3 regions of the Luteimicrobium sp. NPDC057192 genome follow, and region 1 is predicted to be linked to each of the others. Evidence: predicted binding sites of a transcription regulator. Region 1 holds the regulator's gene; each other region holds the start of a gene.
The links. Region 1 encodes HrcA, which represses chaperone genes, less so after heat shock. Its sites were predicted from a motif close to TTNGCACTCGNNNNNNNCGAGTGCNAA; they were not measured.
Positions count from the first base shown of each region.

Region 2: a site for HrcA is predicted at 7,336-7,362, ahead of groL (chaperonin GroEL). Genes of this name have one in related genera too.
Region 3: a site for HrcA is predicted at 3,032-3,058, ahead of groES (co-chaperone GroES). Genes of this name have one in related genera too.

Region 1 covers NZ_JBHUWD010000040.1:458-10,244, forward strand. The annotation lists gene ACFT5B_RS16645 (DUF3097 domain-containing protein) at 1-464, opposite strand, end outside; gene ACFT5B_RS16650 (MFS transporter) at 675-2,156, shown strand; gene hrcA (heat-inducible transcriptional repressor HrcA) at 2,219-3,247, shown strand; gene dnaJ (molecular chaperone DnaJ) at 3,303-4,421, shown strand; gene ACFT5B_RS16665 (16S rRNA (uracil(1498)-N(3))-methyltransferase) at 4,429-5,214, shown strand; gene ACFT5B_RS16670 (hypothetical protein) at 5,275-5,649, opposite strand; gene ACFT5B_RS16675 (sodium:solute symporter family protein) at 5,667-7,346, opposite strand; gene ACFT5B_RS16680 (histidine triad nucleotide-binding protein) at 7,555-7,899, shown strand; gene ACFT5B_RS16685 (P-II family nitrogen regulator) at 7,907-8,245, opposite strand; gene ACFT5B_RS16690 (ammonium transporter) at 8,242-9,552, opposite strand; gene ACFT5B_RS16695 (PhoH family protein) at 9,695-9,787, shown strand, end outside.
Region 2 covers NZ_JBHUWD010000035.1:46,481-56,267, reverse strand. The annotation lists gene ACFT5B_RS15755 (ABC transporter ATP-binding protein) at 1-220, shown strand, start outside; gene ACFT5B_RS15750 (ABC transporter permease) at 217-1,047, shown strand; gene ACFT5B_RS15745 (ABC transporter permease) at 1,044-1,865, shown strand; gene ACFT5B_RS15740 (SGNH/GDSL hydrolase family protein) at 1,931-2,746, opposite strand; gene ACFT5B_RS15735 (DUF3263 domain-containing protein) at 2,887-3,192, shown strand; gene ACFT5B_RS15730 (LytR C-terminal domain-containing protein) at 3,260-3,877, shown strand; gene ACFT5B_RS15725 (cold-shock protein) at 4,073-4,276, shown strand; gene ACFT5B_RS15720 (phytoene desaturase family protein) at 4,282-5,766, shown strand; gene ACFT5B_RS15715 (hypothetical protein) at 5,743-6,687, opposite strand; gene ACFT5B_RS15710 (hypothetical protein) at 6,693-7,238, opposite strand; gene groL (chaperonin GroEL) at 7,478-9,103, shown strand; gene ACFT5B_RS15700 (helix-turn-helix domain-containing protein) at 9,226-9,787, shown strand, end outside.
Region 3 covers NZ_JBHUWD010000049.1:3,249-13,035, reverse strand. The annotation lists gene ACFT5B_RS18095 (M20 family metallopeptidase) at 1-583, shown strand, start outside; gene ACFT5B_RS18090 (glutamate--cysteine ligase) at 595-1,731, opposite strand; gene ACFT5B_RS18085 (methyltransferase domain-containing protein) at 1,758-3,008, opposite strand; gene groES (co-chaperone GroES) at 3,206-3,502, shown strand; gene ACFT5B_RS18075 (WhiB family transcriptional regulator) at 3,626-3,928, opposite strand; gene ACFT5B_RS18070 (MerR family transcriptional regulator) at 4,204-5,331, shown strand; gene guaB (IMP dehydrogenase) at 5,432-6,985, shown strand; gene ACFT5B_RS18060 (exonuclease domain-containing protein) at 6,989-7,711, opposite strand; gene ACFT5B_RS18055 (GuaB3 family IMP dehydrogenase-related protein) at 7,789-8,913, shown strand; gene ACFT5B_RS18050 (GNAT family acetyltransferase) at 8,930-9,478, shown strand; gene ACFT5B_RS18045 (succinic semialdehyde dehydrogenase) at 9,511-9,787, shown strand, end outside.

The sequences.
Region 1 (9,787 bases):
ACGCCCTCGACGCGCAGGTCGTCGCCCCACACCTTCTCGACGAGCTCCGCGTCGTGCTTGCCCTCGACCCAGATCCGGGAACCGCGTGCGACCCGGGCGCGCTGCCCGACGACGGCGCGCGAGCCCGACGCGGTCCGCCCCGGCGCACGGGGCGCGGCGGGAGCGGTCGGGGCGACCAGTTCGACGGGCTCGCCGTCGACCCAGAACCCGGGCCCCAGGCTGAACGTGCGGGACCGTCCCCGCCGGTCCTCGAGCACGACCACGTGCATGCCGCCGGACTTCTCGACGCGCACGACGGCGCCCACCCAGCCGGACTCGACGTCCTCGACGACGAGGCCGCGGTCCGCGGGGACGGGACGCGTCGTCGGACGCGGACGGTGGTGGGCGGAGCCGCGCGTCGGGCCGGGCGGGGAGCCCGACGTGGCGGGGGCGAGGACGTCGGGGCCGTAACGGTCGAAGCTCACCGCCACACCCTAGGTTTCACCCCTCCGCGCGACGGGTCAGCCACGCCGACGGTGACGTTCCGTCCGCCCTCGGCGGACGGGGCGTCGCCCTCGGCGGACGGGGCGTCACCGCCGACGAACGCGGCGTCACCCTCGGCGGACGGGGCGTCACCCTCGGCGGACGGGGCGTCACCGTCGGCGAAGCGGGCGTCGTCGTGGTAGCACCGGACTATGACGCCGGACGCCACGAGTCCCGAGACCGACCCGCAACGGTGGCGCGTGCTGGCCGTCTGCCTGGCGGCGGGCTTCATCACCCTGCTCGACGTCTCGATCGTCAACGTCGCGATGCCGTCGATCCAGCACGCGCTGCACGCGTCGGCGTCGGCCCTCCAGCTGGTCGTGGCGGGGTACACGCTGGCGTTCGGGCTCGTGCTCGTGCCCGCCGGCCGGCTGGGTGACGCGGGGCACCGCCGGAGTCTGTTCCTCGCGGGGCTGGTCGCGTTCGCCCTGGCGAGCCTCGGGGCGGGGATCGCCCCGGGCGACATCTGGCTCGCCGTGGCGCGACTCGTGCAGGGTGCGTGCGCCGGCATCGTCAGCCCGCAGGTCACGGGCTACATCCAGCAGGAGTTCCGCGGGTTCGAGCGGGCGCGCGCGTTCGGGATGTTCGGCGCCGTCGTCGGGGTGGCGACGGCGATCGGTCCGCTGCTCGGTGGGCTCCTCATCCAGGCGTTCGGGGAGCAGGACGGCTGGCGCTGGGTGTTCGGCATCAACGTCCCGATCGTGGCCGTGGTGCTCGCGGTCGCGGTCCGGGCCGTGCCGCGCACCGTGGCGGTGCGCCGCAGCGCCCTCGACCCGGTGGGGCTCGTCGGGATCGCCGCGACCACGGTCGCGGTGATGGTTCCCTTCGTCCTGACGACGGGCACGGGCGACTCGCCCGCGCGCTGGTGGTTCCTCCCGGTCGGGGTCGTGCTGGGCGCGGCGACGATCCTCTGGGAGCGCCGGTACGAGCGGCGCGGCCAGGACCCGGTGCTGTCGCCCGAGGTCTTGGGGCTGCGTTCGTTCCGGTTCGGGGCGCTCCTGGGGCTCGCCTACTTCGCGGGGTTCACGAGCGTGTTCCTCGTGATCACCCTGTTCCTCCAGGACGACCTGGGCCTGAGCGCGCTCCAGGCAGGCCTGGTCGGCCTGCCGTTCGCGATCGCGTCGGGGATCTCGGCGCTCGCGTCCGGGCGCGCCGTCGCGCGGTGGGGGAGGCCGGTGGTCGTCGTGGCGCTGTGCGTCGTCGTCGTGGGTCTCGCGGGCACCGACCTCGCTATCCGGATCATCGGGGCCGCGCCGGACCGGACGGCGCTGCTGTGCGTCGTCGTCGCGACCACGCAGTGCGTCGCCGGCGCGGGTTCCGGGCTCGTGATCGCGCCCAACCAGACGCTGACGCTCGCGGAGGTCCCCGTGCGGCGCGCGGGGATGGCGGGCTCCATGCTCCAGGTCGGGCAGCGGATCGGCTCCGCGGTGGGGATCTCCGCGGTCCTCGCCGTGTTCTACGGCTCGCAGGCTTCGGGCGCGAGCGGGTCGGCCGCCGTCGGGCGCGGGCTGCTCATCACGATCGCGCTCGTGCTCTGCGCGCTCGTCGTCGCCCTGCTCGACGCCCGCCGCCGGGCCGGCGAGGCAGGTGACGAGGATGTGGAGGCTCCCCGGGCCGACCGCGAAACAGCGTAGGCTTGGCACTCGGAGGGTGAGAGTGCCACTCGTGCGCGAGGTCGGCAGCGACAGGAGGACGTGTGAGCGAGGAACGACGGCTCGACGTGCTGCGTGCGATCGTGGAGGACTACGTCCGCACGCGCGAGCCGGTCGGGTCGCGCGTCCTCACCGAGCGGCACAACCTCGGCGTCTCGCCGGCCACCATCCGCAACGACATGGCCGCGCTCGAGGACGCCGGGTACATCGCCCAGCCGCACACGTCGGCCGGGCGGATCCCCACCGACAAGGGCTACCGCCTGTTCGTGGACCACCTCGCGACCGTCAAGCCGCTGTCCCAGCCCGAGCGGCACGCGATCGAGCAGTTCCTCGACGGCGCCGTCGACCTCGACGACGTCGTGGCCCGCGCGGGCCGCCTGCTCGCCGAGCTCACCGGTCAGGTCGCCGTCGTCCAGTACCCGTCGCTGCGCCGCTCGGGGCTGCGCCACCTCGAGCTCGTCGCCGTCGGCGAGACCCGGCTCCTCGTCGTGATCATCACCGACACCGGGCGCGTCGAGCAGCGGATGCTCGAGGTCGCCGCGGTCCCGGGCGAGGACACGCTCGCCGTGCTGCGCGCACGGCTCAACGCGGTCGCCGTCGGGCGCCGGCTCGCGGGGCTCGCCACCGAGCTCGAGTCCGTCGCGCAGCAGCTGCCGCCCGACGACCAGGACCTCGCACGGCTCGTCGCGGACGTCGTCGTGCAGACGCTCGCCGAGGAGAGCGAGGAGCGGATCATGCTGACCGGCACCGCGAACCTCGCGCGCACCGGCATGCGCTTCGAGCACGCGCTGCGCCCGGTCCTCGAGGCGCTCGAGGAGCAGGTGGTCCTGCTGGGCCTGCTCACCGAGATGGCCGAGGACGCCGCCGGCCGGTCGGGCGTGCGCGTCCGGATCGGCCACGAGACCCAGTACGACGGGCTCTCCGAGACGTCCGTCGTGACCACCGGCTACGGTTCTGAGGGGGAGGTCGTCGCGGCGATCGGCTCGATCGGACCGACCCGCATGGACTACCCGGGGACCATCGCGTCGGTGCGCGCGGTCGCGCGCTACCTGACCCGGATCCTCGCCAGCTGAGCTCGCCCCGACCGTCGACCGAACCCGACCCGTACCCGTGCCTGAGAGTGACTTGGTGAACGACTACTACGAGATCCTCGGCGTCCCGCGCGACGCGAGCGCCGACCAGATCAAGAAGGCCTACCGCAAGCTCGCGCGCGAGCTGCACCCGGACGTCGCCGGACCCGACGCGGAGGACCGCTTCAAGGACGTCTCGCGCGCCTACGAGGTGCTGTCGAACCCGGACAAGCGCCAGCAGTACGACCTCGGCGTCGACCCGACGGCCCCCGGGGGCGGCATGGGCGGCTCCGGCGGCTTCGGCTTCCAGGACATCTTCGAGACGTTCTTCGGCGGCGGTCAGGCGCAGCAGGGGCCCATCCCGCGCTCGCGCCGCGGGCAGGACGCGCTCGTCCGGCTCGACGTCGACCTGCAGGACGCGGTCTTCGGCACCAAGCGCGAGCTCCAGGTCGACACCGCCGTCGTGTGCCGGACGTGCGGCGGCACGTGCTGCCGCCCCGGGACCACGATGCACACCTGCGAGGTCTGCAAGGGCCGCGGCGTCGTGCAGCGCGTCCAGCGCTCGTTCCTCGGCCAGATCATGACGACGGCGCCCTGCGCAGCGTGCCAGGGCTTCGGCACCGTGATCCCCGAGCCGTGCGTCGACTGCGGCGGCGAGGGCCGGGTCCGCGAGCGCCGGACCATCTCCGTGAACGTGCCCGCGGGCGTCGAGACGGGTACCCGCATCCGCCTCACGTCGCAGGGCGAGGTCGGCCCCGGCGGCGGCCCCGCCGGTGACCTGTACGTGGAGATCCGCGAGCGCCAGCACGAGACGTTCGTGCGCCGCGGCGACGACCTGCACTGCACGCTCGAGGTCCCGATGACGGCGGCCGCGCTGGGCGCGAGCATGACCCTCGACACGTTCGACGGCGAGCAGGAGGTGGACCTGCGCCCCGGCACCCAGCCCGCCCAGGTCGTGACGCTCCGCGGCCTCGGTGTCGGGCACCTCAACGGCTCGGGCCGCGGCGACCTGCAGGTCCACGTCGAGGTCCACGTCCCGACGACGCTCGACGAGGAGCAGGCCGAGCTCCTGCGGTCGCTCGCGAAGCTGCGCGGCGAGGAGCACCCCGAGCCGCGGCTGTCCGCGGCGCACCCCGGCGTGTTCTCGCGGCTGCGCGACAAGTTCTCCGGCCGGTGACCGCGGCGTGAGCGCGCCCGTCTTCCTCGCCGAGCGTGGTGCGGCGGACCCGCTGAGCAGGTTCGCCCCGGGGGACACCTACGTGCTCGACGGCGCCGAGGGCCGGCACGCGGGCGTCGTCCAACGGCGCCGCGCGGGGGAGCAGGTCGACGTGGTGGACGGTGAGGGCACGCGGCTGCGGACCGTCGTCGTGAGCGCCGACCGCGACACGCTCGAGCTGCGCGTCGAGGCCGTCGAGGTCGAGCCCGAGCCCGCCGTGCGGCTCGTGCTCGTGCAGGCGCTCGCGAAGGGCGACCGGGACGAGCTCGCGATCGAGGCGGCGACCGAGGTCGGCGTCGACGCGGTCCTCCCGTGGCAGGCCGAAAGGTCCGTCGTGGTGTGGCGCGGCGAGCGCGCGGCCCGCAGCCGGGCGCGCTGGATCGCGACCGTGCGGGCCGCGGCCAAGCAGTCGCGGCGCGCCCGGGTCCCCGAGGTCCGTCAGGACGTCACGACGGCGGCGCTCGCCGGCGTGGTGCGTGCGACCGTCGCCGCGGGCGGTCAGGTCGCCGTGCTGCACGAGGACGCCACCGAGCCGCTCGGCGCGCTCGCCCTGCCCGCCGCGGCGGCGGGCGACGTCGTGCCCGAGGTGCTCGTCGTCGTCGGGCCGGAGGGCGGGATCTCGGACGCGGAGCTCGAGCGGCTCACGGAGGCGGGCGGGCGGCCGGTGCGGCTCGGCCCGCACGTGCTGCGCACGTCGACCGCGGGCCCGGTCGCGCTCACGCTCCTGTGCGAGCGCCTGGGCCGCTGGGCCTGACACGCCGGAACGCTGCGGCCCCCGGACGGCATGCCGTCCGGGGGCCGCGGCGTTTCGTGCTCAACCGAGCTGACGGCCCTCGCCGACGGCGCGCTCCTCCTCTTCCTCCTCGTAGCTCGCGAGGATGTCCTCGGCGGGCACCGGGCGCAGCCGGTCCCAGAGGAAGAAGAGACCGCCCACGACGAGCATCGCGACGCCCGTCCAGATGTTGATGGCGATGCCGCCGGTCTTGGCCTTGTCGGCGGTGGGGTCGGCGAGGCCGACCACGAGGACGATCAGCCCGTACAGGACGAAGATGGCGCCGATGATCCGCCGCAGGTCGAAGCGGCGGGTCGAGCGGACGTGGGCCTCCTGCTCCTCGGGCGTCAGCTCGAGGTGGTGGGAGACGATGCCCGCCGGGACCGCCTCGTGCGGCTGGTTGCTGCTCTGGCTCACGGGATGCTCCTCGGGTCTCACAGGAACGGCAGGTAGAGGACGACGCACAGCACGAGCGCCACGGTGCCCAGCAGCGCCGGCGAGCGGTACCAGGCGGTGTCGGACGCGACGGCGCCTGCACGCATGTCGATCGTCCCGACGCCGTAGACGAGGCCCTTGAGCTCGCTCACGTCCTTCGGCTTGGTCAGCGGGGTGATGATCGCCGCGACGACGAGGACCGTGACGAACGAGATGATCGCGCCATACATGGTCTCGGCGGTGGCCGAGCCGAACAGGCTGTCGTCGTTGAGGTAGGCGATCCAGACGATGGTCGGCGCCACGATGCCGGCGATGTAGGACCACAGGGCCGCCTGCGCGGTCATGCGCTTCCACAGCAGGCCGATGATGAAGACGCCGAACAGCGGGGCGTTGAAGAACGAGAACAGCGTCTGCATGTAGGTCATGATGTTCGTCGCCCGGGAGGCGATGAACGCGGTCCCGATGCCCACGAGCACCCCGACCACCGTCACCCAGCGACCCACGCGCAGGTAGTGCAGGTCCGGCATCTTCGGCTTGATGTAGCGCTGCCAGATGTCGTACGTGAAGACCGTGTTGAAGCTCGAGACGTTGGCCGCCATGCCGGCCATGAACGACGCCAGGAGGCCGGTCACGGCGACGCCGAGGACGCCGGTCGGCAGGTACATCTGCATGAGCTTCGGGATGGCGTCGTTGTACGTCAGGCCGGAGTTGTCGGCGCCGCTGAGCTGGTTGCCGAGGACGGCGGCGGCGATGAGCCCGGGGATCACGACGATGAACGGGATGAACAGCTTGGGGAACGCGGCGATGAGCGGCGTCCGTCGGGCGGCGGACATGTTCTTCGCGGAGAACGCGCGCTGGACCTCGGTGAAGTTCGTCGTCCAGTAGCCGAAGCTCAGGACGAAGCCCAGGCCGAGGACGATGGTCAGCCAGTTCGTCCCGATCGGGTTGGTGACGTCGCCGATCCCGGTGCCCTTCCAGGCGGACAGGTGCAGCGGGTCGGTCTTCGCGAACGAGTCCTGGAGGCCACCCCAGCCGCCGACGCGGTGGAGGCCGACGATCGTCAGCGGGATGAGCCCCGCGAGGATCACGAAGAACTGGAGGACCTCGTTGTAGATCGCCGAGGACAGGCCGCCGAGCGTGATGTAGACGAGCACGAACCCGGCCGACACGAGGATCGCGACCCACAGGGTCCAGCCGAGCATCGCCTCGATCACGATGGCCATCGCGTAGAGGTTGATCCCGGCGATGAGCACGTTGGACACCGCGAACGCGATCGAGTTGACGGCGTGCGGCGCCTTGCCGAATCGCCGGAGCATGAACTCCGGCACCGACCGGACCTTCGAGCCGTAGTAAAAGGGCATCATGACGAGGCCGAGGAAGACCATCGCGGGCACGGCGCCGATGAGGTAGTAGTGCAGCGTGGACATGCCGATCTGCGCGCCGTTGGCCGCCATCCCGATGATCTCGGTGGCGCCGAGGTTGGCGGCGACGAACGCCAGGCCGGTGATCCAGGCGGGCATGCGGCGCCCGGACAGGAAGAAGTCCATGCTCGTGCGGACCTGGCGCCGCGCGACGAACCCGATGCCGATGACGACCCCGAAGTAGACGACCACCATGAGGTAGTCGACCCAGCCGAGGTCGAGGTGGATGCCCGAGGTGGACTCGGCGAGGACTCTCATGCGACTCCTTGGGAGCGGACGGGACAGCCGACCGGTGCAGGTGGGCACCGATCGGCTGGGGGGCGTCCGGCACGCTACGGCCGGTCGTGGCCATGTGCCAACTTTTCGATCAGGCACCGGTTTGAACGAGCGAAGAGCCCGCGGACGGGTGAAGATGCCCCCTCTCGGCCTGCGGGCGGCCGCCTCCACGGACCGCTACGGTGGCGCCATGAGCGAGACCGACTGCCTGTTCTGCAAGATCGTCGCCGGTGAGATCCCGGCGGACGTCGTCGCGTCCACGGACCGCGCCGTCGCGTTCCGCGACGTCAACCCGCAGGCGCCCGTCCACGTGCTGGTGATACCGCGCGAGCACCACCGGGACGTCGCAGCGCTCGCGGCCGCAGACCCCCAGCTGCTGGCCGACGTGGTCGCGCTCGGGCAGCAGGTCGCGTCCGACCTCGACGAGGGCGAGTTCCGGCTGATCTTCAACACGGGCGCGAAGTCGGGCCAGAGCGTGTTCCACACGCACGGCCACGTGCTCGCGGGGGCCCGGCTCGGCTGGACGCCCGCCTGACGAGGCCTCAGACCGCGGCGGCGCCCGTTTCACCGGTGCGCACCCGCACCACCTCGTCGACGGTCTGGACCCACACCTTGCCGTCGCCGATGCGCCCGGTGCGAGCAGTCTCGACGACGGCCCGGACCACGTCGTCCGCGGCGTCGTCGTCGACGAGGACCTCGAGCCGGATCTTCGGCACGAGGTCGACGCGGTACTCCGCGCCCCGGTAGACCTCGACGTGCCCGCGCTGGCGGCCGTAACCGTGGACGTCGGACACGGTCATCCCGTGCACGCCGAGCTCGGTGAGCGCCTCGCGCACGTCGTCGACGGCGTGCGGGCGCAGGATCGCGGTGACGAGCCTCATCCGTGGCTCCTTCCGATCGTGGACGTGGTGGTGAGCTCGTAGGCCGACTCGGCGTGCTGGCTCGCGTCGAGCCCGGCGTGCTCGTCGTCGGCCGTGACGCGCAGCCCCATCGTCGCGCGCACGACGCGCGCGATCGCGTAGGTCGCGGCGAACGCGAACGCCGATGTCGCGACGACCCCCACGAGCTGCTTGCCGAGCTGCTCGACGCCGCCGCCGAGGAAGAGACCCTGGTGGGTCACGGCCGGGTTGACGACGGTCGCCGCGAACAGCCCCACGCACAGCGTCCCGACGACGCCGCCGACGTAGTGCACGGCCACGACGTCGAGCGAGTCGTCGTAGCGGAACCGGAACTTGAGGCGGATCGCGAACAGGCACACGGCGCCGGCGACGACGCCGAGCGCGAGCGCGGGCAGCGGCTGCAGGTAGCCGGCGGCGGGCGTGATCGCGACGAGGCCGGCGACGGCGCCCGACGCGGCGCCGAGCGTCGTCGCCTTGCCGGTCAGCCTCCTCTCGAGGGCGAGCCAGCCGATCATGCCGCCGACGCCCGACAGGTGCGTGGCGAGGGCCGCACTGGCCGCGAGCGTCCCGGCGGTGAGCGCGGAGCCTGCGTTGAAGCCGATCCAGCCGACCCAGAGAAGTCCCGCTCCGAGAAGGGTCAGCGGCAGGTTGTGCGGCGCCATCATCTCGCGCGGCCAGCCGCGCCGGGGGCCCAGCACGAGCACGAGGGCGAGCGCCGAGGCGCCCGAGCACATCTCGACCACGGTCCCGCCCGCGAAATCGAGGACCCCGAGCCGGTGGAGCCAGCCGTCGGGCGAGAACACCCAGTGCGCGACCGGCGCGTAGACCACGACCGACCAGACGGCGACCAGCACGACGAACGACTCGAACCGCATCCGGTCGGCCGTCGCGCCGGTGAGGAGGGCCGCGGTCAGCACGGCGAACAGGAGCTGGAAGAGCACGAAGACCAGCGGCGGGATGCTCAGGTCGGTGCCGGGGACGGCGGTCGTCGCGTGCGCGAGGCCCACCAGGTGCAGGCCGCCGACGAGGCCGCCGCCCGCGTCGTCGTCGAACGCGAGGGAGTAGCCCACGAGGACCCACGTCACCGAGACGACGGCGATGCAGGTGAAGCTCTGCATGATCATCGCGAGGACGTGCTTCGAGCGCACCATGCCCGCGTAGAAGAACGCGAGGCCGGGCGTCATGAGGAGGACGAGCGCGGTGCACGCGAGCACCCAGGCGGTGTCGCCGGAGTCCACGTGGACGGACGACGTCGGCGCCGCGGCGAGGACGTGCGCGAGGACGGGCATGGCGAGGCGTTCCTCTCGGGTGCTTCCGGACCGCGGACCCGGCAGCGGTCGGGCGGCGGCGTCAAGATACAGGTGGACGGCCCTCGATAAGATGGGGGTTCCACGACTCGACCAGAAGGAGCGCGACGGCGTCAGCCGGCTCATGACATCGACACCCCGCACCGAGGACACGGAGCAGCCCGCAGGCGGCGGCGCCACGTCCGGTCCTCGGATCGAGCACCGTATCGTCGTCCCG
Region 2 (9,787 bases), on a different contig from region 1:
CTTCGGCACGGACCGCAACGAGGAGGCGGCCCGGGTGCTCGCGGAGGTGGGGGACCGGCTCGAGATCCTCCCGGACCGCGTGCTCGTCTACGCGTCCGACGGCGAGGCGATCCTCGAGCAGGTCGCCGCCCGCGGCCTGCGGCCCACCACAAGCCTGGTGCGCCGGTCGAGCCTCGAGGACGTGTTCCTCCGCCTCACGGGGCGGAGCCTCATCGAATGAGCACCCTGCTTCCTGAGGACGCCGCCCCCGAGGCGCCTGTCCGTCGTCTCGGCGCGTGGTACGTCGCCGAGTACCGCCTGCGCGCCATGAAGGCGTACGGCTGGACGATCGTCGTCGGCGGGCTCGGCAGCCCGCTCCTGTACCTCCTGGGCCTCGGCATGGGGCTCGCGACCTTCATCGACACCCCCGTCGCCTCGGGACCGAACGGCCCGGTGGACTACGTGGTCTTCGTGGCGCCCGCGCTCCTCGTGACCTCCGCCGTCTCGGTCGCGACCGAGGAGTTCACCTACGTGATCATGGAGGGCTTCCGCTGGAGGAAGCTCTTCTGGGGGGTCAACGCGACGCCCGTCGAGCCGAGCCAGCTCGCCGGCGGCATCGTGATCGCCGTCCTGGTGCGGATGTTCTTCACCACCCTCGCGTACGCGGTCCTGGCGCTCGCCTTCGGGGCCCTGGGCCACTCCTGGACGGTGCTCGTGCTGCCGTTCATCGGGATCATGGGCGGGCTCGCGTTCGGGCTGCCGCTCATGGCGTACTCGGCGGGGTTGACCGAGGACAAGGGCCAGTTCGCGATCGTGCAGCGGTTCATCTTCACTCCGATGTTCCTGTTCTCCGGCACGTTCTACCCCCTGTCGACGCTGCCGGGCTGGCTGCACTGGATCGGCTGGGTCTCGCCGCTGTGGCACGCCACGCAGCTGGGGCGCGTCGTGTCGTACGGCGAGAGCGAGCCGGGCTGGTTGATCGCCGTCCACGTCGTGGTGCTCGTCGGGCTGGTCGCCGGCGGCTGGCTCGCGGTGCGGCGCCGGTTCACGAGGAGGTTGCGCGCATGAGCGGGGACCTGTCCACCGCGCTCGCGCGCTCCGGCGGCGTGAGCGCGCTCTACGCGGGGAACGCGCGCGCCGTCGTCGCGCGCAACCTGTCGGCGACCAAGACGAGCAACTGGACCGTGGTGCTCTCGGGCTTCTTCGAGCCCGTGTTCTACCTGCTCGCGATGGGCGTCGGGCTGGGGACGTACGTCGGGGACGTGACGCTGCCGTCCGGGCTGACGGTCGAGTACGCGGCGTACATCGCGCCGGGACTGCTCGCGGTCTCCGCGATGAACGGCGCCGTCTACGACTCCACGTGGAACGTGTTCTTCAAGATGCGGTTCGCGCGGCTGTACGAGGCCATGCTCGCGACGTCCCTCGGGCCGCTCGACGTGGCGCTGGGCGAGATCTCCTACGCCCTGCTGCGTGGCGCGGTCTACGCCACCGGCTTCCTCACCGTCATGCAGGTCATGGGCCTCAACCTGTCCTGGACGGCGATCCTCGCGCTGCCCGCCGTCGTGCTGGTCGCGTTCGCGTTCGCGTCGTTCGGCATGGCCATCACGAGCCTCATGAAGACCTTCCAGCAGATGGACTGGATCAACATCGTGCTGCTGCCGATGTTCCTGCTGTCCGCGACGTTCTTCCCGATCAGCGTCTACCCGGCCCCGCTCCAGTGGCTCATCCAGGCCATGCCGCTGTGGCACGCCGTCGAGCTCGTGCGCGGGCTCACGACGGGCGACCTCGCGCCCGGCATCTGGTGGCACGTCCTGTACTTCGTGGCGATGGTCGCGGTCGGCCTGACCGTCACCACCCGCCGGCTGCGAGCGCTCTTCCTCGCCTGAATCGTGTGGGCATCCGTTCTGCTGCTCCTCGCCCGTCGAGGCAGCAGAACGGATGCCCGCACGGCTCAGGTCCAGTCGGTGAGGTCCGGGTACTTGGCGGCGCGGCCGTCGCCCGAGGACTCGTGCCGGACCCGTCGCCGGACCCAGGGGCCCACGTACTCGCGGGCCCAGCGCGCGTTCTCGCGGGCGCGGTCGGAGAAGGGCGCGCGGGGCAGCGGGGTGAGCGGGACGTCCCAGTCGGCGTCGTCCGGGGCGAGCCCCAGCCCGACGAGCGCGGCGTCGGCCACGCGTCGGTGGCCCTCGTCGGTGAGGTGGATCCGGTCCTGCGCCCACACGCGCCAGTCCTGGAGCGCGCGCATGCCCCACAGGTCCAGGACGTGCGCGCCGTGCCGCCGGGCGATCGTCCAGATGTTCGCGTTGTAGACGCCGACCCGCGAACGGGTCAGCGAGACGATCGGGCTCTCGCTCGCGTCGAAGCCGGTGGCCAGGAGGACGTCGACGCCGGCGGTCCGCAGCGCGACGACGGCCTCTTCGAGCAGCACCGACAGCCGGTCGACGTCGGCCCGCGGGCGCAGGATGTCGTTGCCGCCGCCGACGAGGCTGACGAGGTCCGGACCGAGGTCGAGGGCGCGGGGGAGCTGGTCGCCGACGATCGGGCCGAGGAGCTTGCCGCGCACGGCGAGGTTCGCGTACCGCAGCGGCGCCTCGCCGCCTGCGACCCGGCGCGCCGAGAGCGACGCTGCCAGCCGGTCGGCCCAGCCTCGGCACCGGTCCGCGGCCGCCGGGTCGGTGTCCCAGAGGCCTTCGGTGAACGAGTCGCCGATCGCGACGTAGGAGGTCCAGCGGGGGGCGAGGGGGCGCGGGTCGGTGCTCGTTGTCACCTGGCCATTGTGGACCAGCACCCCGGGCGGTACCGGCGATCGCCCCCGGGAGCGGTCTCCGGGGCGCGCGGCGCGGGCGAATGACACCCGTGTGGTTCGCCCCGTACCCTGGCGGGGTCGGGAGAGCGAGAGGAGCGGGCATGGGCGAGGCCATCGGTCGGCTCACGGACGTGTCGGCGGGCGAGCGGTCCGGCGGTGCGCTCGACGAGCGCGACCGCGCGATCCTCGATTTCGAGCGCCAGTGGTGGAAGTACGCGGGCGCCAAGGAGGCGGCGATCTCGGAGCTCTTCGGGATGACCGCGACGCGCTACTACCAGACCCTCAACGCGCTCATCGACACGGACGCCGCGCTCGCGCACGACCCGATGCTCGTCAAGCGTCTGCGACGGTTGCGCTCCGCGCGCCAGCGCGAGCGTTCGGCTCGACGGCTGGGCTCGGGCGCGTGACCTGCAGCGTCGCCCTGGCCGTGGGCGGCAATTCTGAGCGCCGAGGACCGGCGGTTACCCTGTGCCGGTGAGCAAGAGCTACCGGTACCCCCCGGACGAGTTCGACGACGTCCCCGAGGACGCCCCGACGGGCGTCCACCGGGTGCCGCGCAGCCCCTGGCGCAAGGTCGTCCCGTTCGTCGTCGTCGCGGTCGTGTTCGCCGTCGTGGCGTACGGCGCGGTGACGATCGCGTCGAACCTGCTGGGTTCCGACGGCGCGAGCGCGACGGACAAGACGACGTCCGCCTCGAAGGACTCGACCAAGTCCACCCCGAAGGCGACGACCAAGCCGAAGCCCACGAAGTCCGCCGACGCGTCCGGATCGGACGACACGTCGGGCGCCGACGACACGTCGAGCGCCGACGTCGACCACGCGACCGCGGTCGCGGTGAAGAACGGCGCCGGCATCACCGGGCTGGCCGCGAAGGCAGCCACCACGCTCGAGGGCGACGGCTTCACGAAGGTCACGCCGGGCGACTACACGGGCACCAAGCTCGCCGACTCGGTCGTCTACTACGTCGACAGCAAGGACGAGGCCACGGCCAAGGCGGTCGGCTCGTCGCTCGGCATCTCGGACGTCGAGCAGGTGAGCGCCCTCAAGGGCGGCGCCCCGATCATCGCCGTGCTGGTCCACGACCTGTCCTGACGTTCGACCCGCTCGGGGTGCTCACCTCGCGAAACACACCAGCCTCGGGCATTCCCCTCGCGCGCGGTCGCGGCTAGGCTCGCACGTGCACCGTGGGCGGTTGCTCGCGGGCGGACATGGCAAGAGCGATTCGCAGAGCGGTCGGGCGCGGTCCGAGGGGACTTTCGGGACGGCCTGCCGCAGAAGGAGACTCAGATGGCCCAGGGCACCGTCAAGTGGTTCAACGCCGAGAAGGGGTTCGGCTTCATCACCCCCGAGGCGGGCGGCCAGGACGTGTTCGTGCACTACAGCGCGATCCAGTCGGATGGTTACCGGTCCCTCGAGGAGGGGCAGCAGGTCGAGTTCGAGGTGGGGCAGGGCCAGAAGGGCCCGCAGGCGGAGCAGGTCCGGCCGCTCTGAGCAGCATGAACGGGTCGCGTCCCGGCCACGACGTCGTCGTCGTGGGGGCCGGCCCCAACGGTCTCGCGGCAGCGGTCACGCTGGCGCGTGCCGGCCTCGGGGTGCTCGTGCTCGAGGCCGAGGACACCGTCGGCGGCGGCGCCCGCACGCTCGACCTGGGTCTCGCCGACGGTGTGGTCCACGACGTCTGCTCGGCCGTACACCCGATGGCGTGGGCGTCGCCCTTCCTCGAGGCGTTCGGCCTGGAGGAGCGGGTCGAGCTCCTGGTTCCCGAGATCTCGTACGCGCAGCCGCTCGACGGTGGCCGCGCGGGTATCGCGTTCCGTGACCTCGAGCGGACGGTCGCCGGGCTGGGCCCCGACGGCGGCGCGTGGCGCGACCTGTTCGGCCGGCTGTCGCCGCACTGGCGTGACGTCGTCGCGGTGGCGCTGGGGGACAAGCGGTCGATCCCGCCGGGCGTGAGCGGTTCGACGCCGTGGTCGGCCGTGCGCTTCGGGCTCGCCGCGCTCGAGCAGGGCACGCCGGCCTGGAACCTCCGCTTCAAGGGCGACGAGGCTCCGGCGCTGCTCACGGGCATCGCGGCGCACACCATCACGTCGCTGCCGTCGATGGCGGGCGCGGGGACGGCACTCCTGCTGGGTGCCCTCGCGCACGCCGAGAAGGGCTGGCCGATCCCGCGCGGCGGCTCGGGCGCGATCGTCGGCGCTCTCGTCGCCGACCTCGAGGCGCACGGCGGCGAGATCGTGAAGGGGCGTCCTGTGCGTTCCGAGGCCGACCTCCCGCCCGCCCGCGCGTACGTGTTCGACACCACGCCCCGCACTCTCGTCGAGGTCTTCGCGGACCGTGTTCCCGACCGTGCCGCGCGGTCGCTCAACGCGTTCGGCTACGGGAACGCCGCCTCCAAGGTGGACTTCGTGCTGAGCGGACCCGTCCCGTGGAAGCACCCCGACGTCGGCCGAGCGGGCACGGTGCACGTCGGCGGGACGCGCCGGGAGATGGCGGTGGCGGAGCGCGAGGTCCACGCGGGACGGCACGCCGCCCGGCCGGTCGTCCTCCTGAGCGACCCGACCGTGGTCGACGAGACGCGCGAGGTCGGCGGCCTGCGCCCCCTGTGGACGTACACCCACGTGCCCGCGGGCTCGACGGTCGACCAGACCGAGGCGATCACGACGCAGATCGAGCGGTTCGCGCCGGGCTTCCGGGACGTCGTCGTCGCCTCGCGTGCGACGCCGGCCACGGAGATGGCCGCGCACAACGCGAACTACGTGGGCGGGGACATCGCGGCGGGCGCGGTGTCGCTCTACCGGATGTTCGCGCGCCCGACGCCGTGGCTCGACCCGTACGCGAGCGGGCTCGACGACGTGTACCTGTGCTCGGCGTCGACGCCGCCCGGCCCGGGCGTGCACGGGCTGGGCGGCTGGTTCGCCGCGCGGCGCGTGCTGCGCCGGTCGTTCGGGATCCGGCGCCTACCGGAGCTCGGCCGCGGCTGACGGGACGACGGCGCCCTCGAGCGCCGCGGCGTCGTCGGACGGGCGCAGGCCGAGCCGGAGGCGGGCCCACGGGACGAGCCGCTCGAGCGGCAGGAACGCGAGCCAGCAGATCACGGTCGGCAGGAAGTGGATGCCGAGCGCGACGTACGTGATCAGGTGGAACACGCAGACGAGCGCGACCGCCACGTAGAGCAGCCGTCCGCGCAGCCACAGCACGACGGGCGACGCGAGCTCGGCGATGAAGAGGATCCACTGGCCGACCTTGAGCAGGCCCGGGTAGTCGGTCGACCAGCTCACCGCGGAGCGGCCGCGGCGCAGCAGCGACCAGACGATGACCGAGCTGTTGGGCCAGTCGAACAGGCCGCCGGTGCGGACGATCTTCTGCAGCGCGGAGCCGAAGTAGGTCATGACGACGGCGATCTGGAGGCAGCGGATCGCCCACCCGGCCGCCTCGGACGGCGTCTGGTCGGTGAAGCGCGCCGGGGGCACGGTCGGCAGGAGGAGCAGGGCGAGCACGAGCGCCATGTGGTCGTGCGAGACGTACGCGAACCCCTGGGAGTTCTCCATCCACGCGAGGAAGACGACGCCGGCGACCCAGCCGGTCACGCGCCCGGCCCACTGGAGGGAGCGGGCCGAGCACGCCATGAGCACGGGCGTCGCGAGGCAGGTGACGACGAGCGTCCACTGCATGACGTAGCCGCCGGTCGGGGTGGGCTCCGGGATCGGCAGGATCCGGCCGATCAGCGTGGGCTGGTAGAGCTCGCGCGAGTAGCCGTGGCCGATCACGTCGTGCGTGAGCACGAAGATGTCCCAGATCGTGAAGAGGTAGAGGGCGGCGCGCAGCACGGCGATGCGGGCCAGCGCGACGGGGGAGACCCACCAGCGGCCGACCGCGCGCAGACCGTTCCCGACGGTGCTCATCGCGTTCACTTCACCCCTCCGGCGGGCACGTGGTAGACGGCGAGCACCTCGACGCTCTCCTCGCCGGTGGGTCGACCGTCGTGGAGCTTCTTGGTCGAGCGCTTGAGCGTGAGGGTCGCGAGCGGGGGTCGGTGCGGGTACCGCCACGCGTACGCGCGGGCCACGCCGGCGAGCAGGTCGGGGTCGTCGACGACCCGCTGGAGCTGGCCCTCGACCTCCGCGTGCCCGACGCCGATGCCCATCTGGTCGAGCCAGACCTTGACCTCGTCGCCCTCGGCCGTGGTGCCGATGATGAACGCCGACTTCACGGTGCCGTCCGGGTTGGTCGCGAACGCGTACTGCGACAGCGAGCCGAGCGGGAACCAGTCGTTCGTGTTCTTGAACGTCGTCGGCACGAGCTGGGCGACGAGCAGGACGACGAGCGCGGCCGCGGCGAGCGAGATGCGCCAGGTGCGCGCCGCGGTGCCGAGCCGGTGCGGCGGCGGTGCCGGCGACGACGCCGCCGCGTCGAGCGGACGCGGCGCCTCGGCGCGCGGATCCCCGTTGGACATGCCGCGAAGCCTAGCGTTTCGCGCAGGGCGGACGGACCCCCCGGCCGAGGGAGGCCTCGCGTCTTGCACTCGCCAGGGCCGAGTGCCAATAATGGCGTTAGCACTCTCGTATGGAGAGTGACAAACCCGGGTCGTCCGGCGAGGCCCCGGACCGCACGCGTGACCTGAACGCGGGTGGTCGGGCCGTCCGTCGCGGGCGTCGGAGACCCACCGAAGCCACCAGCGGAGGATCTGTCCCCATGGCCAAGATCATCGCGTTCGACGAGGAAGCTCGTCGGAGCATGGAGCGCGGGCTCAACCAGCTCGCGGACACCGTCAAGGTCACGCTCGGCCCCAAGGGCCGCAACGTCGTTCTCGACAAGAAGTGGGGCGCCCCCACGATCACGAACGACGGCGTGAGCATCGCCAAGGAGATCGAGCTCGACGACCCGTACGAGAAGATCGGTGCGGAGCTCGTCAAGGAGGTCGCCAAGAAGACCGACGACGTCGCGGGTGACGGCACCACCACCGCCACCGTGCTCGCCCAGGCGCTCGTGCGCGAGGGCCTGCGCAACGTGGCCGCCGGCTCGAACCCCATCGCGCTGAAGAAGGGCATCGAGAAGGCCGTCGAGGCCGTCACCGAGCAGCTCCTCAACTCCGCGAAGGAGATCGAGACCAAGGACGAGATCGCCGCCACGGCCGCCATCTCGGCCGGCGACCCGGCGATCGGCGAGCTCATCGCCGAGGCGCTCGACAAGGTCGGCAAGGAAGGCGTCATCACCGTCGAGGAGTCGAACACCTTCGGCCTCGAGCTCGAGCTCACCGAGGGCATGCGCTTCGACAAGGGCTTCCTCGCCCGCTACTTCGAGACGGACCCGGAGCGCCAGGAGGCCGTCCTCGAGGACCCGTACGTCCTGCTCGTCGAGTCGAAGATCTCGAACGTCAAGGACCTGCTGCCGGTGCTCGACCAGGTCATGAAGGCCGGTCGCTCGCTCCTCATCATCGCCGAGGACGTGGACGGGGAGGCGCTCGCCACCCTCGTGCTGAATAAGATCCGCGGCACCTTCAAGTCCGTCGCCGTCAAGGCCCCGGGCTTCGGCGACCGCCGCAAGGCCATGCTCCAGGACATCGCGATCCTCACGGGCGGCCAGGTCATCACCGAGACCGTCGGCCTCAAGCTCGAGAACGCGACCCTGGACCTGCTCGGCCAGGCGCGCAAGGTCGTCGTCACCAAGGACGAGACGACCATCGTCGAGGGCGCGGGCGACGCCGACCAGATCACCGGTCGCGTCAACCAGATCCGCTCCGAGATCGAGAAGTCGGACTCCGACTACGACCGCGAGAAGCTCCAGGAGCGCCTCGCCAAGCTCGCCGGCGGCGTGGCCGTCATCAAGGCGGGCGCGGCCACGGAGGTCGAGCTCAAGGAGCGCAAGCACCGCATCGAGGACGCCGTCCGCAACGCGAAGGCTGCCGTCGAGGAGGGCATCGTCGCCGGTGGTGGCGTGGCCCTCATCCAGGCCGGTGCCGCCGCGTTCGAGAAGCTCGAGCTCGAGGGCGACGAGGCGACCGGTGCCCAGATCGTGAAGGCTGCGATCGAGGCCCCGCTCAAGCAGATCGCCGTCAACGCCGGCCTCGAGGGTGGCGTCGTCGTGGAGAAGGTCCGCAACCTCCCCTCGGGTCACGGCCTCAACGCCGCGACCGGCGTGTACGAGGACCTGCTGGCCGCGGGCGTCAACGACCCCGTCAAGGTCACGCGCTCCGCCCTCCAGAACGCGTCGTCGATCGCCGCGCTCTTCCTCACCACCGAGGCCGTCGTGGCCGACAAGCCGGAGAAGACTCCGGCCATGCCGGCCGGCGACGGTGGCATGGGCGGCATGGACTTCTGAGTCCAGCCCCTCTCGTTCGACGGGCCGTCGGCCCCGGCTTCGCGCCGGGGACGGCGGCCCGTCGTCGTACCCGGACCCGTCCGTCCGGCGGGGCGCCCGGCCGCGTCGTGGAAGATGGGGGGATGGACGGGCTGCTTGACCGCGCGGTGCGCCTCCTGTCGGCGTTCGACGACGACGGCGCACCGCTGACCCCGACCGAGCTCGCCGGGCGCGCGGGGCTCGCCACGTCGACCGCGCACCGGATCGCGACGGACCTGGAGCGGCTCGGCCTGCTCGCGCGGACGTCGTCCGGCGGGTACGTCCCGGGGACGACGCTCTGGGCGCTGGGCGAGCGCGCGCCCGTCGCGACGCGGCTGCGCGAGGCAGCGCTCCCGCACCTGCGGCGCCTGCACGAGCTCACGGGCGCCGAGACGCACGTGACGGTCCTCGACCCCGCGGCCGAGGGATCGGCGCGGCTGCGGTGCGTCGTCCGGGTGCGAGGCGTCGAGCCCGACGACGGTCAGCCCGAGCACGAGGGCGCCGACTCCGACGCGGCCCTGAGCGCCGTGGCGGTCGCGCTGGGCCTCACGGGACCCGTCGGGGCGCGCTCGACCGAGCTCACCCTGGTCCGGGCCGAGGACGGCACGCTCGCCCTCGCCGCACCCGTCCCCGAGGTCGACGGGTTGCCGTCCGCCGCGGTCGGGC
Region 3 (9,787 bases), on a different contig from region 1:
CGCCGCCGCTCGGGCCGCAGCCGTCGTCGCCGCGGTGCGCCGCCTCGGGACGGTCGGCTTCCCGGACTCGGACGAGGCGTTCGAGCGCCTCGCCGAGGAGCTGTCGGTGCCCGACGGTCCGCACGCGACGTTCGTGCTGACGGACGCCGACGTCGACGACCGACCGGGGACCGCTGTCGTGCGGGGGTGGTTCCGGGCCTGGCCCGACAGCAGGTACGCGGAGCTGCGGGCGGAGCTCGGTGCCGTCGCCCGGGACGCGGACGCCCGGCTCACCTTCGACGGCGAGCCCTTTCCGGGCATGGTCAACGCGGTCGAGCCGAGCGTCGCCTTCGGCGACCACGTCCGGGGCGCGTTCGGGGACGCAGCCGTGGAGGTCCTCCACGCGGCGTACCCGTTCAACGGCGAGGACTTCGCGCTCTTCCTCCACGCCCTCCCCGGCGCGATGCACATCCTCGGCGTGGCCAACCCGGCGGAGGGGCTCAACGGGGTGCCGCACCACCCCGGCTTCGGCGCGGACGAGCGGGCGATCGCGTTCGGCGTCGAGGCGATGGCGGGCTTCCTCGTCGCCCGCGCCTCGGGCTGAGCGCCCCCGCCTCAGAGCGGGCGGCCCGCCCGCATCTCGGCGACCAGCGAGGCCACGACGGCGTCCAGCTCCCCGCCCGCACGCCGGGCGACAGCGCGCTGCCGCTGGTACGACGCGCCCTTGCGCAGGATCGTGCGCACCCCGTCGAGGTCGTCGGCGCACCCGAGGCCCTCGGCTACGGGCTCGAGCTCGGTGAGCAGGCGCGCGACGGCGTCCGTCACCAGCTCCTCGTTGCCCTTCGCGTCGAGGATGATGATCGCGTCCATCCCGTACCGAGCCGACCGCCACTTGTTCTCCTGCACGAACCACGGCGGGAGCGTCGGGAGCTCGGCGCCGTCGTCGAGCATGCGGGAGAACTTCTCCACGAGGCAGTGCGTGAGCGCGGCGAGGGCGCGCAGCTCGCTGATGTTCGTCACGCCGTCGAGGATGCGCGACTCCAGGGTCCCGTTGCGGGGCGAGGGCCGCAGGTCCCAGCGGACCTCGTCGAACGCGTCGATCACGCCCGTGTGCGTGAGGTCGGCGACGTACGACTCGAGCTGCGACCACTCCTCGAACTGGAACGGGAGGCCGGCGGTCGGGAGCTGCTGGAACATCAGCGCGCGGTTGGACGCGTAGTTGGTGTCGCGCCCGCCCCAGAACGGCGACGACGCCGACAGCGACTGCAGGTGCGCGAAGCACGTGAGCATGGCCCGGAGGATGGGCAGGACCTTGCGGCGGTCCTCGATGCCGACGTGCACGTGCACGCCGTAGATGAGCATCTGGCGACCCCACCACTGGGTCCGGTCGATGAGGGTGTTGTAGCGCGCCTTGTCCGTGACCTTCTGGTGCGACCACTGCGCGAACGGGTGCGTCCCCGCGCACATGAGCTCGACGCGCAACGGGTCGGTCACGGCGCGGATCTCCTCGACGGCACGTTCGAGGTCCGACGCCGCGTCGGGCACGTTCCGGCCGACGCCGGAGACCACCTCCACGGTGTTGAGGAGCAGCTCCTGCACGATGTGCGGGTGGGCGTCGCGCCCCTCGGGGCGGACGGCGTCGAGCACGGTCTGGGCGACCTGGCGGAGGTCGCCCGAGTCCTTGTCCACGAGGGCGAGCTCCCACTCGATCCCCACCGTGGAGCGCTCGGACGGCGCGAACGGCAGCTTCATGGACCTACTCTTCCATGGCGCGGGGGCTACGCGCGGGTAGCGGGCTCCACGACGAGCACGCTCTGCCGACCCGCCACGCGCGTCAGGACGAGCGTCGCCTCGGCGCTCTCCGGCGTGTTCTTCAGGCCCAGGTCGCGGCGGAGCTGCTCGGGCGTCACCGCGGTGCCCCGTTTCTTGATGGTGACCCGCCCGACGCCGTTCTCCCGCAGGTAGGCCTTGAGGCGCTTCAGGCCGAACGGCATGACGTCGAGCACCCGGTACGCGGTCGCCGCCGGGACGTCCGTCCCGTCCGACGACGCCGCCTGGGGCCCGGCGTCCGACGTCACGTACGCGATGGTCGGGTCGAGCAGACGCCCGCCCGTCTCGGCGGCGACCTGGGCGACGAGCCCCGCCCGGATGACCGCCCCGTCGGGCTCGTAGAGGTAGGTGCCGACGGGCCCGACGTCGGCGACGAGGTCCTCCTCGCCGGGGCGCGGCCCGCGGAGCTCCCGCCCCGCGACGCGACCGTCGACGCCCGAGCGCAGGACGAGCGCCGTGCGCCCCGGGCCCCGCGGTGCGAGCGGGCCGAACCACAGCGCGGCCTCGACGACGTCGCCGTCGACGGACACCCACTGGGTCTCGGCGTCGTCGGGCAGGCCGGCGTGCGCGATCCCGGGCCCGACCTTGATGCCGAGCGCGGGCACGGCGTCACGCAGGGACCAGACGGCGTCGAGCGGGGGAGCGTAGGCCGCCGGGTCGAGGACGCGGGTCCCGGTCCGGGTCCGGCGCATCGGGTCGGCGTAGACGCCGTCGACGCCTTCGGCCGCGAGGTCGAGCGCGAGCCCGTCGGCGCAGCGCACCTCCGCCTCGGGGAAGGCGCGGAGGTTGTGCGCGGCGAGGGCGGCGGTCGCCGGGTCGACGTCGGTGGCGAGGACACGCAGCCCGACGCCCGCGAACGCCAGCGCGTCCGCGCCGAGGCCGCAGGTGAGGTCGGCCACCCGTGTCGTCCCGGCCGCGAGGTAGCGCTGGGCGTGGCGTGCCGCGACGACAAGCCTCGTGGCCTGCTCGAGCCCCTCGGGCGTGAAGAGCATGCCGTCGGCGAACGGGCCGAGCTTCGCGCGCGCCTTCTCGCGCAGCCGGGTCTGGGTCAGCGCCGCGGCCGCGAGCCCCGGGTCGATCCCGCGCTCGCGCAGACCCGCGGACAGCGCGAGCGTCTGGGCCTCGTCGTACGGGGGGAGGGCCTCGAGGAGGGCGCGTCCGGCGGGCGAGGTGAGCTGTTCGACGGTCGCGAGGTCCACGGCTCGATCGTCCCACGACGCGGCTGGCACTCGCCTTGACCGAGTGCTAACGCCCACCTAGATTGGACCCGAGGCCAGCGGCACCCGCGAGGGCGCCGAGGGCTGTGTGCTCCCGCTGTGCCGGCACCCGCGACGACGGCCAGCGTGCGCGCGAACCCATCGTCAGCAGCAGTACTCAGCGAAAGGGAGGGCCCGCTGTGTCGGTCCCCATCAAGCCGCTCGAGGACCGGATCGTCGTGAAGGCCGTCGAGGCCGAGACCACGACGGCGTCCGGTCTGGTCATCCCGGACACCGCGAAGGAGAAGCCCCAGGAGGGCGAGGTCCTCGCGGTGGGCCCGGGTCGCATCGACGACAACGGCAACCGTGTCCCGCTCGACGTCGCCGTCGGCGACAAGGTCCTGTACAGCAAGTACGGGGGCACCGAGGTCAAGTACGCGGGCGAGGAGTACCTCGTGCTCTCCGCGCGCGACGTCCTCGCCGTCGTGGTCGGCTGACACCGGCTCACCTGCTTGCGGCCCGTCCGGCCGTGACGCCACGAGGCCCCGCACCCTCCCGGGTGCGGGGCCTCGTGCTGTCTCGTCCACGGTGCCGACGGCGGCGGTGCCGACGGCGCCCGTTCAGCTGACGCGGCTGAGCGCCTGCCGGTCCCGCTCGCACAGGATGGTGGTGCGCTCGTCCTCCGTGAGGCCGCCCCAGACCCCGTACGGCTCGCGCACGCGCAGCGCGTGCTCGCGGCACAGCTCCATGACCGGGCAGCTCGCGCACACGGCCTTCGCGGCCTCGTCGCGCCTGCGCCTGTTGGATCCCCGTTCGCCCTCCGGGTGGAAGAACACCTCGTCACCGGTCTGGCGGCAAGCCCCCTGGTACTGCCATTCCCACAGGTCCATCACGGGGCCGGGGAGGCGGGAGATCTCAGTCATGTCGTCGTCCTTTCGCTGGCGAACGATGCGGACGTGGCCCCCCTGGAGGATCCACGCGGTGCAGTTGCTTCGCCGACTCGGGGACCCGGACTCCTCGTGTGTGGTCCGGCCCCGTCGTCGGTGGTTCACAACCTAGCAATCGCTTCACAGATTGTTCAACCCTTCTCCGCAACGTTCTTGAATCGCTTGCCCCGGGGTGAAATGGCGCGGTGCTGACGCACTCTTGACGCGGTTCGCCGGTGGCGGTGGAGGGCGACCCTGAGCACAATCGAGGGGTGACAGGCGGCAGCACGAGCAGGCCCACGAGCATCCCGGGCCAAGGAAACGACGACGGCGACACAGAGGCCCAGACGACGGGCGGTGCCCGCGCGTCCGGTTACACCGTCGCCAGCGTCGCTCGTCGGCTCGGTGTCGCGGCTGCGACCCTGCGCACCTGGGACCGTCGCTACGGGCTCGGGCCGTCCTCGCACGTCGCCGGCGCGCACCGCCGCTACACCAGCGAGGACGTCGACCGCCTCCTCCTGATGCGCGAGCTCACGCTCGACGGCGTCGCCCCCGCCGAGGCCGCGCGCACGGCGCTCGCGGCGGGGCAGGACGAGCTGCGCAGTCGGGCGCTCGCGGCCGAGGACCTCCACGACGACCCCGAGGTCGTGAGCTCCGGTCACGCCCCTGCGGCGCCGCGGCCCGTGCTGCGCGCGATCGCGGGCGGACGGGACGCGGGCGCCGGGCGCGACGGGCGTCCGCTCGACCCCCACGCCCTCGTGACCGAGATCGTCGACGCCGCGATCGCCTACGACGAGGCGCGCTGCGACGAGCTCCTGCGGATCGCGACCGACGGCGACCCCGCGGCCTGGTGGGCGGACGTCGTCGAGCCGGCGCGGCAGCGCCTCCTCGCGCGCGTCGTCCTCGCCGGCCCGGGCGAGGCACCCGAGGTCCTGCTCAACAACGCGACGCTGCACGCGCTGCGCGTGTTCCAGGCCGAGCACGGCGACGAGGTCAACGAGCGCTCCGGACCGCCGGTCTCGCACCCGTCCCGGCTCGGTCGCATCGTCCTCGTGTTCTCGGCCATCGGCGAGCCCGTGCCCGTGCAGGCGCACGCCCTCGCGGCGGCGCTCGTCGCGCACGGCGTGACAGCCCGCGTCGTGACCGGACCGGCGGGCGCCCACCGCTCCATCGAGCTCGTCACGATGGTCCAGCCGGTCGCCGTCGTGACGGTCTCGGGGCTCACCCAGCCGCCGTGGCACCTCGTCGAGGCGATCCACGAGGCGCACCCCTCCCTCCCGATCTTCGTCGGGCTCGGGCGGGAGCAGGACGAGACCGCGGTCCCGCTCGCGCACCAGGTGCACCGGGCGCGGAGCTTCCCGGGGCTGCTGCACGAGGTCCTCGCCGTCGCGGAAGCCTGAACGGGGGCGTCGTGTGAGCCGCGTCGCACCGCGGCGCGTCGGGTCCGGGACGTCCGGTCGGCCGGGAATGGACGGCCGCCGCAGAACGTAGACTCTTGACATGACGGACGTGCCTGCCACCTACGCCTCGACGCCCGGCCAGCCGGTCCCGACGGACCCGCCGAACCCGTTCACACGGATCGGGCTGACCTACGACGACGTCCTCCTCCTCCCCGGGGAGACCGACGTCGTCCCGAGCGAGGTCGACACGACCAGCCGGCTGACCCGAGAGATCTCCCTGGCGGTCCCGCTGGTCAGCGCCGCCATGGACACGGTGACCGAGTCGCGCATGGCCATCGCGATGGCCAGGAACGGCGGCATCGGCGTCCTGCACCGCAACCTCTCGATCGCCGACCAGGCGCACCAGGTCGACGTCGTGAAGCGGTCCGAGTCCGGCATGGTCACCGACCCTGTGACGGTCGGTCCCGAGGCCACGCTCGCCGAGCTGGACGCCCTGTGCGGGCAGTACCGGGTCTCGGGCCTGCCCGTCGTCGACGAGCGCGGCGTGCTCCTCGGCATCATCACGAACCGTGACCTGCGCTTCGTCGCGAGCGCCGACTACGAGACGCGTCGCGTGCGCGAGGTCATGACGCCGATGCCGCTCGTCACGGCTCCCGTCGGGATCGCCCGCGACGAGGCCGCAGCGATCCTCGCCAAGCACAAGATCGAGAAGCTGCCCCTGGTCGACGCCGACGGGCGCCTGGGCGGGCTCATCACCGTCAAGGACTTCGTCAAGACCGAGCAGTACCCGAACGCCACGAAGGACGCCGAGGGTCGCCTCCGCGTCGGCGCCGCGATCGGGTACTTCGGCGACGCCTGGGAGCGTGCGACGACGCTCGTCGAGGCCGGCGTCGACGTCCTCGTCGCCGACACCGCGCACGGGCACGTCCGGCTGCTGCTCGACATGGTCCGCCGCCTGAAGACGGACCCCGCGACGCGCCACGTCCAGGTCATCGGCGGCAACGTCGCGACCCGCGAGGGCTCGCAGGCGTTCGTCGAGGCCGGTGCCGACGCGATCAAGGTGGGCGTGGGCCCGGGCTCGATCTGCACCACCCGCATCGTCACGGGCGTCGGGGCGCCGCAGATCACGGCCGTCTGGGAGGCCTCGCTCGCCGCGCGCGCCGCGGGGATCCCCGTCATCGCCGACGGCGGCCTGCAGTACTCGGGCGAGATCGCGAAGGCGATCGTGGCCGGTGCCGAGACCGTCATGCTCGGCTCGCTCCTCGCGGGCTGCGACGAGGCTCCGGGCGACCTCATCTTCGTCAACGGCAAGCAGTTCAAGGCGTACCGCGGCATGGGCTCGCTCGGCGCGATGAGCTCGCGCGGCAAGAAGTCCTACTCGAAGGACCGCTACTTCCAGGCCGAGGTCACGAGCGACGACAAGCTCGTCCCCGAGGGCATCGAGGGCCGGGTCGCGTACCGGGGCCCGCTGGCCGCGGTCGCGCACCAGCTCGTCGGCGGGCTGCGCCAGTCGATGTTCTACGTCGGCGCGCGCACGGTCCCCGAGCTGCAGCAGCGCGGCCAGTTCGTCCGGATCACGCAGGCGAGCCTCAAGGAGTCGCACCCGCACGACATCCAGATGACCGTCGAGGCCCCCAACTACCAGGGGAGCTGAGGCTCAGGCCCGGCGGCGGGGCTCCGCCGCCGGGCCGGTCTGGCCCTCGAGGGCGCGCCAGCGCTCGAGCTCGGCGGTCCAGGCGCGGTGCTGGTCGACCTGGTAGGCGTGCAGCGTCGTGAGGTCCATCACGGCGAGCTGCGGGTAGGCGGCGGTCATCGCGGCGAGCAGGTCGAGGGTCGCGACGACGTCGACGTCGGCGGCGTGGAGACCGGCCGCCTCCAGGTCCTCGGGGTCGAGCACGCCGTAGGCCGAGCACAGCGCGCCGAGCGTGCGGCCGCCGCGGCGCAGCGGCACGAGCGCGCGGTCGAGGACGAGCGGGTCGACGACGGCGGGAACCGGCCGCCCGAGCCGCTCCGGCAGGGTCCGGAGCCCGTGCCGTGCGAGCTCGGCGTCCAGGAGCACCAGGTCGAAGCCCGCGTTGAACGCGACGACGGGGACGCCCTCCGCGAGCGCCTCGTGCAGCACCGACGCGATCTCCTCGAGCGCCTCGCGCGGCGGCTGTCCGTACGTGCGGGCCTGCTCGGTCGAGATCCGGTGGATCGCGGCCGCGCCGTCGGGGATCTCGACGCCCGGGTCGATCAGCCACGTGCGCACGGACGTCTCGACGCCGGGCGTGCGGTGCACGAGCGCGGCGGACACGATCCGGTCCCCCAGGGGGTCGACTCCCGTGGTCTCGGTGTCGAAGCCGAGGAGGGGCGAGGTCGTCCACGTGCCCGTGCTCATGCGGTCAGGATGGCACCGGCCGCCCACACGGCGACGCAGGCCGGGGACGGGAGGACGCCGCACCCTAGACTGGTCCGGTGAGCAACGAGATCGAGATCGGCCGTGGCAAGCGTGGGCGCCGTGCCTACTCCTTCGACGACGTCGCGGTCGTCCCCTCGCGGCGGACGCGCGACCCCGAGGACGTCTCGGTCGGCTGGCAGATCGACGCGTACCACTTCGACCTCCCGATCGTCGCGGCCCCCATGGACTCGGTGATGAGCCCCGAGACCGCGGTCGCGCTCGGCAACGCCGGCGGGCTCGGTGTGCTCGACCTCGAGGGGCTGTGGACCCGGTACGAGGACCCGCGCCCCCTGCTCGAGGAGATCGCGACGCTCCCGCCCGAGCAGGCGACCGGCCGCATGCAGGAGATCTACTCCGCACCGATCCTCCCGGACCTCGTCACGCAGCGGCTCAAGGAGATCCGCGCGGCGGGCGTCACGGTCGCCGGCGCGCTCTCGCCGCAGCGCACCCAGGAGCTCTCGCAGACGGTCGTGGACGCGGGCGTCGACCTGTTCGTCATCCGGGGCACGACGGTGTCGGCCGAGCACGTCTCCTCGAACGCCGAGCCGCTCAACCTCAAGCGGTTCATCTACGAGCTCGACGTCCCCGTGATCGTGGGCGGGGCGTCCACGTACACCGCGGCGCTGCACCTCATGCGGACCGGTGCGGCGGGCGTCCTCGTGGGCTTCGGCGGCGGCGCCGCGCACACGACGCGCGTCTCGCTCGGCATCCACGCGCCCATGGCGACGGCCGTCGCGGACGTCGCGGCCGCGCGTCGCGACTACCTCGACGAGTCGGGTGGCCGGTACGTGCACGTCATCGCGGACGGCGGTGTCGGCCGGTCCGGCGACCTCGTGAAGGCGGTCGCGTGCGGCGCGGACGCGGTCATGATCGGCGCGGCCCTGGCGCGCGCGCAGGAGGCACCGGGCGCCGGCTGGCACTGGGGCTCGGAGGCGCACCACGCGCAGCTCCCGCGCGGCGAGCGGGTGCGCGTCGGCACCGCCGGGACGCTCGAGGAGATCCTCTTCGGGCCGGGGCGCCAGGCCGACGGCACGCTCAACCTCGTGGGTGCGCTGCGCCGCGCGATGGCGACGACGGGCTACTCGGACCTCAAGGAGTTCCAGCGCGTCGAGGTCGTCGTCTCGCCGTACCAGCCCCGCTGACCGCAGGGAGCCTGCTGTGACCCCTCCTCCCACCCCTGCCGGGTCGGGGCCGTCCGGGACGCGCGACGGCGTCGGGCTGCGGCTGCCTGCGCCCGAGCTGCGCGTCGTCGAGGTCACCGACGACGACGTCGCCCCGCTCGTCGCGCTGTGGACGGCGTGCGGCCTCACTCGGCCCTGGAACGACCCCGAGCGCGACATCGCCGACGCCCGCGCGACGGCCACGTCGACGGTCCTGGTCGGGCACGTCGACGTGGCGGGGGCGGACGTCGTCGTGAGCAGCGCGCTGGCCGGCTACGACGGCCACCGCGGCTGGCTGTACTACGTGGCCGTGGACGCCGCCTGGCAGGGCCGGGGGTTCGGTCGCGAGACCGTCGTGGCGGCCGAGGCGTGGCTCGCCGCGCAGGGCGCGAGCAAGGTCCAGCTCATGGTGCGGCACACGAACGGCGACGCGACGGGCTTCTACGCGGCCCTCGGCTACACGGACCAGGAGACGACGGTCCTGGGGCGCCGCTTCCCCCTCGCGCAGGGTGGCCCTGACGTCGACCCGGGGCCGTCGACCACCTAGGACTCGCGGTACCGGACGCGTAGCCTGGGGCCATGGCAGACAGCACGGACGACGTCAGCGTCGACGGCCTCCTCGACCCCGACAGCCCCACCGCGACGTACGCGCTCGAGCCCGACGTCGTCGCGCCGCTCCTCGACCGGCTCGCCAGCTCGCGCGGGGCGGGCGAGAACCGCACCGTGGCGCCCTTCACGGGTGCGCCGCTGGTCGCGGTGCCCCTGTCCTCGGAGCAGGACGTCGCGGACGCCGTGGCGCGGGCCCGCGAGGCGCAGAAGGCCTGGTCCGCGGTCCCGGTCCGGGAGCGCGAGAAGG